Regions from separate parts of the Streptomyces sp. NPDC057654 genome, predicted to be linked through region 2. Evidence: riboswitches for the same ligand, from Rfam matches in the RefSeq annotation. Region 2 holds a riboswitch; the other holds the start of a gene.
What was found. Region 2 has a riboswitch for cobalamin ahead of ACFU99_RS27395 (CoA-acylating methylmalonate-semialdehyde dehydrogenase). Riboswitches for the same ligand answer to the same signal wherever they lie in the genome.
Positions count from the first base shown of each region.

Region 1: another riboswitch for cobalamin. It lies ahead of ACFU99_RS16880 (HoxN/HupN/NixA family nickel/cobalt transporter); the one in region 2 lies ahead of ACFU99_RS27395 (CoA-acylating methylmalonate-semialdehyde dehydrogenase).

Region 1 covers NZ_JBHVHQ010000190.1:6,425-11,705, forward strand. The annotation lists gene ACFU99_RS16870 (sugar-binding domain-containing protein) at 1-2,344, opposite strand, end outside; gene ACFU99_RS16875 (FAD-dependent monooxygenase) at 2,552-3,799, shown strand; cobalamin riboswitch at 3,838-4,064, shown strand; gene ACFU99_RS16880 (HoxN/HupN/NixA family nickel/cobalt transporter) at 4,062-5,237, shown strand.
Region 2 covers NZ_JBHVHQ010000449.1:167-6,351, forward strand. The annotation lists gene mmsB (3-hydroxyisobutyrate dehydrogenase) at 1-810, opposite strand, end outside; gene ACFU99_RS27385 (enoyl-CoA hydratase/isomerase family protein) at 807-1,871, opposite strand; gene ACFU99_RS27390 (acyl-CoA dehydrogenase family protein) at 1,868-3,016, opposite strand; gene ACFU99_RS27395 (CoA-acylating methylmalonate-semialdehyde dehydrogenase) at 3,022-4,521, opposite strand; cobalamin riboswitch at 4,761-4,946, opposite strand; cobalamin riboswitch at 5,053-5,271, shown strand; partial or broken gene ACFU99_RS27400 (5-methyltetrahydropteroyltriglutamate--homocysteine S-methyltransferase) at 5,431-6,185, shown strand, end outside.

The DNA of each region.
Region 1 (5,281 bases), on a different contig from region 2:
GCTTCGTGGAGAGCCAGTACACGTTGCGGCTGACCTCCTTGCCCTTCGCGTCGGTGAGCTGGAGCTTGGCGAGATAGGTCCCCTCGATCCCCGGCACCCGTGCCGGGAGCTTCAGCGCGGTGGCCTTGCCGCCGTCGCCGGGCGCGGTCACCGCGGCCTCGCGCGCCAGCTTCCGCCGCCCGTCGGGGGTGTACAGGCTCACGCGCGCCGTGAGCCCGCTCGCGGCGGCGCGGCGCTGGTTGACCACGACCACAGACCGGTCGTCGTAGGAGTACTGGATGTGCAGCGGCTCCCCGGCCTTCTTCGCGCCGAAGTACGCGCCGCCCTGGTCCAGATAGCGGTCGAACAGCTGCCAGTGCAGCGACGTCCAGCCGCTGTTGAGCAGCCAGTAGATGAGACCCGTCGACGGCTTGGACGTGTCGCTCGCGTTGCGCCCGTACGCCTCGAACTCGGCCCGCACCGCCTCGTACTGGGCGAGCTGTGCCTTGCGGACGTAGTCGTCGAGGCTCTTGGGCGCGCCGTAGCGGCCGGCGAGCGCGTTCCCGTACAGCTTGAGATCGCCGAACGTGTGCGACGGCGAGCGGTGGTACTGCCGCGCGGACGGGTCCTTCCAGAGCGTGCGCAGCTCGGCGGGGGACAGCATCCGCTTGAGGGTGTCGAGGGTGGGGATGGACGGACCGGCGCTCGTCTCGGAGTTGAAGCCCGTGGCGCCGCCCTCCCGCTTGGCGTACCAGTAGTCCGGCGGGACCCAGTCGTAGGGGCCGGTCATCTTCAGGCCGGACGCGCCCAGGACGGGCGAGGACCGCTTGGAGGCGGAGGAGACGACGGGATTGGGCCAGTCCGCCGCCTTCAGGGCGTCGAGATAGTCCCGCTCGGTGCGCGCGCCGGGCGCGAAGTCGGAGCCGATGAGGAAGGAGATCACGCTCGGGTGGCCGCGGAGCCGGGCGGCCTCGGCGGCCATGGACGCCTTGGCTATGGGGTGGTCGGCCTCGGTCCACTTCTCGCCGGACTCGTCGCCGTTGTTGTCGCCCTCCCACTTGTCGCAGCACTCCCAGCCGGGGAGCACCAGGATGCCCATCCGGTCGGTCAGCGCGAAGAACTCGTCCGGCTCGATATGACCTTCCAGCCGTACGGTGTTGAGGCCGAGGTCGCGTACGTACTCCAGCCGGTCCGCCACATAGCGGCGGTCCCAGCGCAGGAAGATGTCCGAGAGCCAGCCGCCGCCCTTGATGAGCAGCGGCCGCCCGTTGACGGAGTACCGGCGCGCCCCAGACGGGTCGAGCGGGGCCTTGACGTCGCGGACGCCGAACTCGTCGTGCGCCGTGTCGGAGGCCCTGCCGTCCACGCTCGCGGTGAGGTCGAGCCCGTACAGCGGCTGACCGCCCATCCCGGCCGGCCACCACACCTTCGGATGGGACAGCCGCAGCCCGGGGGTGTCGGCGGGGCCGAAGGAGACCGTCCTGCTCTCGTGCGCGGCCAGTCGCACGCGCTTGCTGAACCGGACCGGCCCGATGGCGCCGGAGACGGTCGCGGTCACCGGGGCGGCCGTCTCATTGCGCGCGGCGGCCTTGACGGTGAGGTCGGCCCAGTCCATGGCGGGCAGCGCGAGACCGGTCGTCACATGCGCGTCGCGCAGCGCGACGGGCCCGCCCCGGCGCACCAGGACATCGCGGACCAGACCCATGTTCGCGTCGGGCGGCGGCTGCTGCCAGTCGACCCAGCCCATCGTCAGGTGCTTGTTCGGATCGTTGGGACGGACCTTCAGCGCAACGGAGTTGACGCCCTTTCGGATCAGCGGCGTGACATCGAGCTCATGCCGGGTGTACGCGCCGGCGACCTGGTCCGCGCCCGCGACGCGCTTGCCGTTCACATAGACGTCGGCCGCCGAGAGCACGCCGCTGAAGTCGAGATACGTGCGCGCCGAGGCGTCGGCGGAGTTCGCGACGGTAAAATCCGATCGGTACCACCAGGGGACGGAGAAGTCCTTCGCGGGGATCTTCTTCATGTTGGTGGAGTAGAAGGGATCGTCGGGGTACGTGCCGTCGGCGAGCAGCGCGGCGAGCACGGTGGAGCGGGCGGCCGCCGGATGCCAGCCCCTGGTGTCGTAACCGGGGGTGGAGACGGTCTCGGCGCTGTCGGCGACGTCGGCCGAGGACTGGATCGCGAACCCCGAGAGCGGCGTCGCGGCCCCCGCTTCCGGCGCGGCCCGCGTGACGGGGGCGCTCGGCGGGGCGGCGGGGCGCGGCTGGGGGGCGGTGGCGCGCGCGGGGAGGGCGACGGCGGGAAGGGCGAGGCTCAGCAGCAGGCCGGTGACGGCGATGGGCGCGACGGGGCGGAGGGACACAGGGGGTACCTCTCGGACGGCTGAGGCGACATGAGTCGGCGCGGGGAGTGGCGGAAGCGGCTCAGGCGGTTCAATTCACCTTTCACAAATGGAAGTTAAGAAAGTTAAGAAACCTTCCTATTGGGTGGGGCAGGACGCTAAGGACTCGTAACGTTCATGTCAATGACCTGGACGGAGTCCGGCCGGATGACTGGGTGAGGGGACGCTGTGCGCGGAGGACGAGTGGCCGTCGTGGGCGGCAGCATCGCCGGCTGTGCCGCGGCGCTGGCCGCCGTACGGGCCGGGGCCGCGGAAGTCGTGGTGTACGAACGGGCCGCCCGGCGGCTCCAGGACCGGGGCGTGGGGCTCGCCATCCAGCAGGACCGGTACGCCGAACTGGAAGCGGCCGGATACGTCGACGCCCGCATGCCCTGGGTGCGGCTCGCCCGGCGCGTCTGGCTGCTCGGCGACACGGACGCGCGCGGCGGCCGGGAGTTCGGGGTGCTGCCCTTCCCGTTCCGCTCCTACAACTGGGGTTCTCTGTGGACGGAGTTGCGCGCCCGCGTCCCCGAGAAGGTCGCCTACCACTCCGGCGCCGCCGTCGAATCCGTGACCCCGGACGCCGGTCGCGGTCCGGGGCCGCGCGGTCCGGGGCCGCGCGGCGCGGTGCTGCGCCTCGCGGGCGGTGCCGAGGAGCGGTTCGACCTCGTGATCGGCGCGGACGGTTACCGCTCGGTCGTACGGGCCGCGATGTACCCCGACATCGCGCCCCGGTACGCCGGGTACCTCGCCTGGCGCGGCTCGCTGCCCGCCGAGCGGCTGCCGGGCCCCCGCGAGACCTGGGCCGAACAGGACGCCGCCACCGTCGCGTTCCCCGAGGGCCACATGATCGCGTACCGCATTCCGGGCCCGTACGGCCGCGGCGCCTCCGTCAACTGGGTGTTCTACGCGGTGCCCCCGGACGTACCGGGCCTGCGGCTCGACGACCCGACCGTACCGCCGCCGCGCACGGTGACGGCAGAGTTGATGGAGCATCAGGAAAAGGTGGTGGCACGTCACTTCCCGCCGTACTGGCGGGAGGTCATCGAGCGCACCCGCCCGCGGGACACCCTGGTGCAGCCCATCTTCGACCTCGCCGTGCCGCACTTCGCCAAGGGCCGGCTCGTCCTCCTCGGGGACTCCGCCGCCATCGCCCGCCCGCACACCGGCAGCGGCGCGGTCAAGGCGCTCCAGGACGCCACGGTGCTGGAGCGCGCCCTGCGCTCCGCAGAGGACTGCGACGCGGGGCTGGCCGCGTACGACGCCGAGCGCGCGCCGATCGGCCGCGCGGTGCTGGAGCTCGGCAGGCGGCTCGGCCGGGCGCAGGTGCTGTCCGTACCCGACTGGGCGGCCATGGACCAGCGGTCCACCGAGGAGTGGTGGCGCGCGGCCTCGGAGGGCGAGAAGGGGTTCGGCGGCCATGCCCTGGGTGGATGATCACATCCGTTCACCACTGGTCAGAGCCGCCGAAACCGTTAAAGTAGCCGGGCCGTGGTGTTCGGGAAGACCGGTGAGGGGTCCTTGTGGCCCTATTCCGGAGCGGCCCTCGCCACTGTGATCGGGGGGTCCTCAGCCCGTTCCGTACGCGCTTCGGCGGGCGTACGGAGCCACTGGCCGCAGCCTGCGGCCGGGAAGGCAGGGAGGAGAACAGCGCGAGCTGAACCCGTAAGCCAGGAGACCGGCCACGGCATCTCACGAAATGATCCACGAGGTGCTGGAGCGTGACTTACGGATGGCCCTGCCCACCGATACCCCCACTGGTTCCCCCGATTCCCCCGCCGGCCCCGGCTCCCCGGCCGCCGCGCCCGCGTTCCGCTGGCAGCGGCAGGACACCCTGCGCACCGCCGGCCTGCTGGCCGTCATAGCCGCGCTGCACGTCGTCGCCTTCGGCGTGCTCTTCCTGCTCGTCGTGCCCAGCCACTACACGGTCGGCTCGCAGGTCTTCGGCGTCGGCCTCGGCATCACCGCCTACACCCTCGGCATGCGGCACGCCTTCGACGCCGACCACATCGCCGCCATCGACAACACCACCCGCAAGCTGATGGCCGACGGCAAGCGTCCGGTCTCCGTCGGCTTCTGGTTCGCCCTCGGCCACTCCAGCGTCGTGGTCGCCATGGCCGCGCTCGTCGCGGGCGGCGCCCACCTCGCCGGCACGCTGATCAACGAGGACTCCGCCGCCCACCAGACGCTCGGCGTCGTCGGCACGACCGTCTCCGGGACCTTCCTCTACCTCATCGCCGCGCTCAACCTGGTGGCCCTCGCGGGCATCTGGAAGGTCTTCCGCTCCATGCGCGCGGGCCGCTTCGACGAGGCCGAGCTGGAGGAGCACCTGGACTCGCGCGGCTTCATGAACCGGGTGCTCGGCCGGTTCACCCGCTCCATCACCCGCCCCGGCCAGATGTATCCGCTCGGCTTCCTCTTCGGACTCGGCTTCGACACCGCGACCGAGGTCACGCTGATGGTGATGGCGGGCAGCGGCGCCGCGGCCGGGCTGCCCTGGTACGCCATCATGTGCCTGCCGCTGCTCTTCGCGGCGGGGATGAGCCTCTTCGACACGCTCGACGGCACGTTCATGAACTTCACGTACCAGTGGGCGTTCTCCAACCCGGTCCGCAAGGTCTACTACAACCTCACCATCACCGGCCTGTCGATCGCCGTGGCCTTCCTCATCGGCACGATCGAGCTGGTGAGCGTCCTGCGCGAGAAGCTGGCCATGGACGACGCGGTCACCGGCTGGATCTCCGGACTCGACCTCGACAACGTCGGCTTCGTCATCGTCGGGCTCTTCGTGGTGGTCTGGGCGATGGCCCTCGCGTACTGGCGGTTCGGGAAGGTCGAGCAGCGCTGGGCGGCCCGGACGGCGCCGGAGGGCTGACCCGGCCGACGGATGGTGACGAGGGGGCGGCGTGGCCCGGTGCC
Region 2 (6,185 bases):
TGCCCGCAGCCCGAGTTCGGCGTTGATTCCGCCCGCCCTGGCGGCGTTGGCCGCCAGGCCCAGGTCCTTGGCCATGAGCGGGGCGGCGAAGCCGGGCCGGTAGTCCTGGTTGGCCGGGCTGCCGGGGACGGGCCCCGGCACCGGGCAGTTGACGGACAGGGCCCAGCACTGGCCGGACGCGGTGGAGGCGACGTCGTAGAGGGCCTGGTGGGACAGGCCCAGGCTCTCGCCGAGTACGAACGCCTCGCTCACCGCGATCATCGATATGCCGAGGATCATGTTGTTGCAGATCTTCGCGGCCTGTCCGGCGCCCGGTCCGCCGCAGTGCACGGCCTTCTTCCCCATGATCGCGAGGAGGGGTTCGGCCTCGGCGAACTCCGCCTCGCCGCCGCCCGCCATGAAGGTGAGCGTGCCGGCCTCCGCGCCGACCACTCCCCCGGAGACGGGGGCGTCCAGGGAGCGCGCCCCGGCGGCGGCCGCGGCCTCGTGGGCGGTGCGCGCGTCGGCCACGTCGATGGTGGAGCAGTCGATGAACAGCGTGCCCGGCCGGGCGGCGGCGAGCAGGTCCTCGGCCTGGTAGAGGCCGAGGACGTGGCGGCCCGCGGGCAGCATGGTGATCACCACGTCCGCGGTCGCCGCGGCGTCCGCCGCCGACGCGACCGTCTCGACGCCGGTTCCGGCGGCGGCGGTGAGCAGGCCGGGCATCAGGTCGTAGCCGAGGACCCGGTGGCCGGCCTTGGCGAGGTTCGCGGCCATGGGGCCGCCCATGTGGCCGAGGCCGATGAAGCCGATCGTGTGCTTGCCGTTCACCACGGCACCTCCTGCGGGGTTGCGGTCAGGTGGAGTTCGCCGCCGGCGGGCGGGGCGAAGTAGCGGGCCACGTCGGCGTCGGTGACGTCGGCGAGGGCGGCGGGCGCCCAGCGCGGGCTGCGGTCCTTGTCGACGACCTGCGCGCGGATGCCCTCGACCAGGTCGTGCGAGGCGAGCGCGGCGCAGGAGATCCGGTACTCCTGCTCCAGCACGCATTCCAGCGGGCCGAGGCGGGGCGCGGCGCGCAGGGCGGCGAGCGTGACCTTGAGGGCGGTGGGCGACTTGGTCGCCAGGGTGTCGGCGGCCTCGGCGGCGGCGCGTGCCCCGTGGCCGCGCAGCCGGGCGGTGATCTCCTCCATGGTGTCGGCGGCGTAGCAGGCGTCGATCCAGTCGCGGTGGCCGCTGAGTTCGCCGGGCGGGGGCTGTCGTACGTACGACTGGAGCGCGTCCCAGACCGGCCGCGTGGCGAGGTCGCCGAGCAGCCGGGGCAGGTCGTCGTGCGGGACGAAGTGGTCGGCGAGGCCGCACAGCAGGGCGTCTTCCGCGCCGATGTGCGCGCCGGTGAGCGCCAGGTGGGTGCCGAGTCCGCCTTCGGTGAGGGCCAGCAGGTAGGTGCCGCCGACGTCGGGTATGAAGCCGATGCCGGTCTCGGGCATGGCGACGCGGGAGCGTTCGGTGACGATGCGGACGCTGCCGTGGGCGGAGACGCCGACGCCGCCGCCCATGACGATGCCGTCCATCACGGCGACGTATGGCTTGGGGTAGCAGGCGATACGGGCGTTGAGCCGGTACTCGTCGCGCCAGAAGGCGGCGGAGGCGGTGCCTCCGGCGCGGGCGTCCTCGTGGATGGAGCGGATGTCGCCGCCCGCGCACAGGCCGCGCTCCCCCGCGCCGGTGATGATCACGGTCTGCACGGCCGGGTCACTCGCCCAGCCGGTGAGCGCCGTATCGATGCGCCGGACCATGTCGTGGGTGAGGGCGTTGAGGGCGCCGGGCCGGTTGAGGGTGAGGTAGGCGGCGCGGCCTTCGGTACGGAGCAGTACGGGCTCGTCGGCGGTCACCGGAACGCCTCCGTCAGGCCGCGGGCCACGATGACGCGCATGATCTCGTTGGTTCCTTCCAGGATCTGGTGGACGCGGAGGTCGCGGACGATCTTCTCGATGCCGTATTCGGTGAGGTAGCCGTAGCCGCCGTGCAGTTGGAGGGAGCGGTCGGCGACGGAGTAGCCGGTGTCGGTGGCGAAGCGCTTGGCCATCGCGCACAGCTGCGGCGCGGCGGGATCGCCGCGGTCCAGGACCTGGGCGGCCTGGTGGACCAGGGCGCGGGCGGCGGTGAGTTCGGTGGCCATGTCGGCGAGGCGGAACTGGAGGGCCTGCGCGTCGAGCAGCCGGGAGCCGAACGCCTGGCGGTCGGCGAGATGCCCGAGGCTCTTGTTGAGGGCGCTGCGCGCGCCGCCGAGGGAGCAGGCCGCGATGCCGAGCCGGCCGCCGTCGAGGCCGCTCATGGCGATGCGGAAGCCGTTCCCCGGCCGTCCCAGCAGCCGGTCGGCGGGGATGCGGACGCCGTCCAGGACGACTTGGCGGGTGGGCTGGGCGTTCCAGCCCATCTTCTTCTCGTTGGGCCCGAAGGAGAGGCCGGGGTCGTCCCGTTCGACGACGAAGGCGGAGATGCCGCGGGGGCCGTCCCCGTCGGTGCGGGCCATGACGATGTACACCTGGGCCGCTCCCGCGCCGGAGATGAACTGCTTCACTCCGTCGAGTACGTAGCAGTCGCCGTCGCGGACGGCCCGGGTGCGCAGGGCCCCGGCGTCCGATCCGGCGCCCGGCTCGGTGAGGCAGTAGCTGCCGAGGTCGTCCATGGCGCAGAGGCGGGGCAGCCACCGCGCGCGCTGCTGCGCGTCGCCGTGGCGGTCGATCATCCAGGCGACCATGTTGTGGATGGAGACGTACCCGGCGATGGACGGGCAGCCGGAGGCGAGGGCTTCGAGGATGAGGACGCCGTCGGCGCGGCTGAGGCCGCTGCCGCCCGCGTTCTCCCGTACGTAGATGCCGCCGAGTCCGAGTCCGGCGGCCTTGCGCAGCACGTCGAGCGGGAAGTGCTTGTCCTGGTCCCACTGGACGGCGCGGGGCGCGAGGTGGTCCTCCGCGAAGTCCAGGGTGGCTTCGACGAGGGCCTGTTGGTCTTCGGTGAGCAGGGTCGCGGTCATGGCGCTCATCCCATGGTGGGGAGGGTGAAGCTCGCGCCTTCCTTGGCGCCCGAGGGCCAGCGCGAGGTGACGGTCTTGGTGCGGGTGTAGAAGCGGATGGCGTCGGGGCCGTGCTGGCCCAGGTCGCCGAAACCGGACCGCTTCCAGCCGCCGAAGGTGTGGTAGGCGACGGGGACCGGGATGGGCACGTTGACGCCGATCATGCCGGTGTTCACGCGGCGGGTGAAGTCGCGGGCGGTGTCGCCGTCCCGGGTGAAGATGGCGACGCCGTTGCCGTACGGGTGCTCGCTGGGCAGCCGCAGGGCCTCCTCGTAGTCGGCGGCGCGCACGACGCACAGGACGGGGCCGAAGATCTCCTCACGGTAGATCCGCATCCGCGGGGTGACCCGGTCGAAGAGGGACGCGCCCGCGAAGAACCCGTTCTCGTGGCCGGGCAGGGTGAAGCCCCGGCCGTCGGCGACGAGTTCGGCGCCCTCGTTCACGCCGATGTCGACATAGCGGCGGACCCGGTCGAACGCGTCCCGGCTCACCAGGGGTCCGAAGTCGGCTTCCGGGTCGTCGCTGCGGCCGATGCGGAGCGTGCCGACGCGTTCCTTGAGGGCCGCGACCAGCCGGTCGGCCGTCTCCTCGCCGACGGGCACGGCCACCGAGATCGCCATGCACCGCTCGCCCGCGGACCCGTATCCGGCGCCGATGAGCGCGTCGACCACCTGGTCGAGGTCGGCGTCCGGCATCACGATCATGTGGTTCTTGGCGCCGCCGAAGCACTGGGCGCGCTTGCCGTGGGCGGCGGCGGTGGCGTAAATGTGCGCGGCGATCGGGGTGGATCCGACGAAGCCGAGCGCGCCGACCCGCGGGTCCTCCAGGAGGGTGTCGACGGCTTCCTTGCCGCCGTTGACGACGTTCAGGACGCCGGGCGGCAGGCCCGCCTCCAGGAACAGTTCGGCCAGCCGCAGCGGTACCGACGGGTCGCGCTCGGACGGCTTGAGGATGAACGCGTTTCCGCAGGCCAGGGCTGGTGCTGCCTTCCACAGCGGGATCATCGCGGGGAAGTTGAAGGGGGTGATCCCGGCGGTCACGCCGATGGGGGCGCGCAGCGAGTGGACGTCGATGCCCGTGCCGGCGTTGTCCGTGAACTCGCCCTTGAGGAGGTGCGGGATGCCCGCGGCGAACTCGACGACTTCGAGGCCGCGCTGGATGTCGCCGTGCGCGTCGGCCACGGTCTTGCCGTGCTCGGACGACAGCAGCCGGGCGAGGGAGTCGCGCTCGCCCTCGACGAGCTGGAGGAAGCGCAGCAGGACGCGGGCGCGGCGCTGCGGGTTCCACTCGCCCCACTCCCGCTGTGCGGTGAGCGCGTCGGCGATGGCCGCCTCGGTGTCGGCGCGGCCCGCGAGGGGGACGCGGGCCTGGACCGTACCGGTGTTGGGGTCGTACACGTCGCCGTGGAGGCCGGACGTGCCGGCGGTGTGCTTGCCGCCGATGAAGTGCGTGAGTTCGCGGACCATGGGTGCCTGCTCTCGTCAGGGGAGATCCGGGGACGGCGCGGGGCCGCGGCGGCGGGCGCACGGGTGGGTGCGCCGCCGCGGCGGGCCGCGGGACAGTGAACGCCGGGCCGCCGGACGGACGTCGAAGGCCGCCGGGGCGCGAGGGTCTACGAGCGCGGGGTGGGCCGGTCGCGCTCCGCCGGGTCACCAGGGTCGTGGGTACGGACCGGTGCCATGCGTGTCTGCTCCATCCTCGTGGACAACACGGAACATCCCGCGGCCGGTATCCTGACTCCCGGATCCCCGCGCGCCGCCCGTCTTCCCGGCAGACCTCGCCAGTGACGTGTGGATGGCAGCACACTCCCCGGTCACAGTGGCGGGACCGTGCCGGATTCACACCGGCTTCCCCGCACCGCGGACCTTGTGCCCCGAAGATATAGTTGGACGTCCTAGTAAGTCCACCCCCTCCGGCGACCGCTCCCCGGCACGCCCCGTGTCCCACATCACGTTCCGGGATGTGAACAGCGGTGCCCAGAAAACCCCCTGGCCTCTAGGCTGACCCGTGCAGCTGGTTCGCCCTGCCCCCCAGGCAGGCGCGTCGCAAGAGGGAACCCGGTGGGAATCCGGGACTGCCCCGCAGCGGTGAGCGGGAACGACCGCCGTCATACGCACTGGATCCGGCCATGGGTCCGGGAAGCGACGGCCAGTAGGAATCTGCCCCGGCAGATGTGCCCGCGAGTCCGAAGACCTGCCCGTTGCCCGTACGCGACCGATGGCGTACGGAAATCCCGGTGGCCTCGTGGGCGGGTCGGCGTGCATATCAGGCGGGACACCGCGCGGCTGACGCGCGGACACCGGCCTGGTCCGTCACCCTTCGCGTCCGCGTCCCGCCGCCGGGATCTCAAGGAGTTTCTCGCGAAGGAGATTTCCGTGACAGCGAAGTCCGCAGCCGCGGCAGCACGGGCCACCGTGTATGGCTACCCCCGCCAGGGCGCGAACCGCGAACTGAAGAAGGCCGTCGAGGGCTACTGGAAGGGCCGCGTCACCGCCGACGCCCTCCGGGAGACCGCGGCCGGCCTGCGCCGCGCGAACTGGCGGCAGTTGGCCGACGCCGGCGTCCACGAGGTGCCGACCGGCGACTTCTCGTACTACGACCACGTCCTGGACACCAGTGTCATGGTCGGCGCCATCCCGGCCCGGCACCGCGCCGCCGTCGACGCCGACCCGCTCGACGGCTACTTCGCCATGGCGCGCGGCAACCAGGACGTGGCACCCCTTGAGATGACCAAGTGGTTCGACACCAACTACCACTACCTGGTGCCGGAGCTGGGTCCGGACACGGTCTTCGCCGCCGACTCCGCCAAACAGGCCGCCGAGCTGACCGAGGCCCGTACGCTCGGCCACACCGCGCGGCCCGTCCTCGTCGGCCCCGTCACCTATCTCCTGCTGGCCAAGCCCGCCCCCGGCGTCGCCGCCGACTTCGAACCGCTCACCCTCCTCGACCGGCTGCTCCCCGTGTACGCGGAGATCCTCGCCGACCTGCGCGCGGCGGGCGCCGAGTGGGTGCAGCTGGACGAGCCCGCCCTCGTCCAGGACCGCACCCCGGCCGAACTGAACGCCGCCGCCCGCGCCTACCGCGACCTGGGCGCCCTCACCGAGCGGCCGAAGCTCCTCGTCGCCTCCTA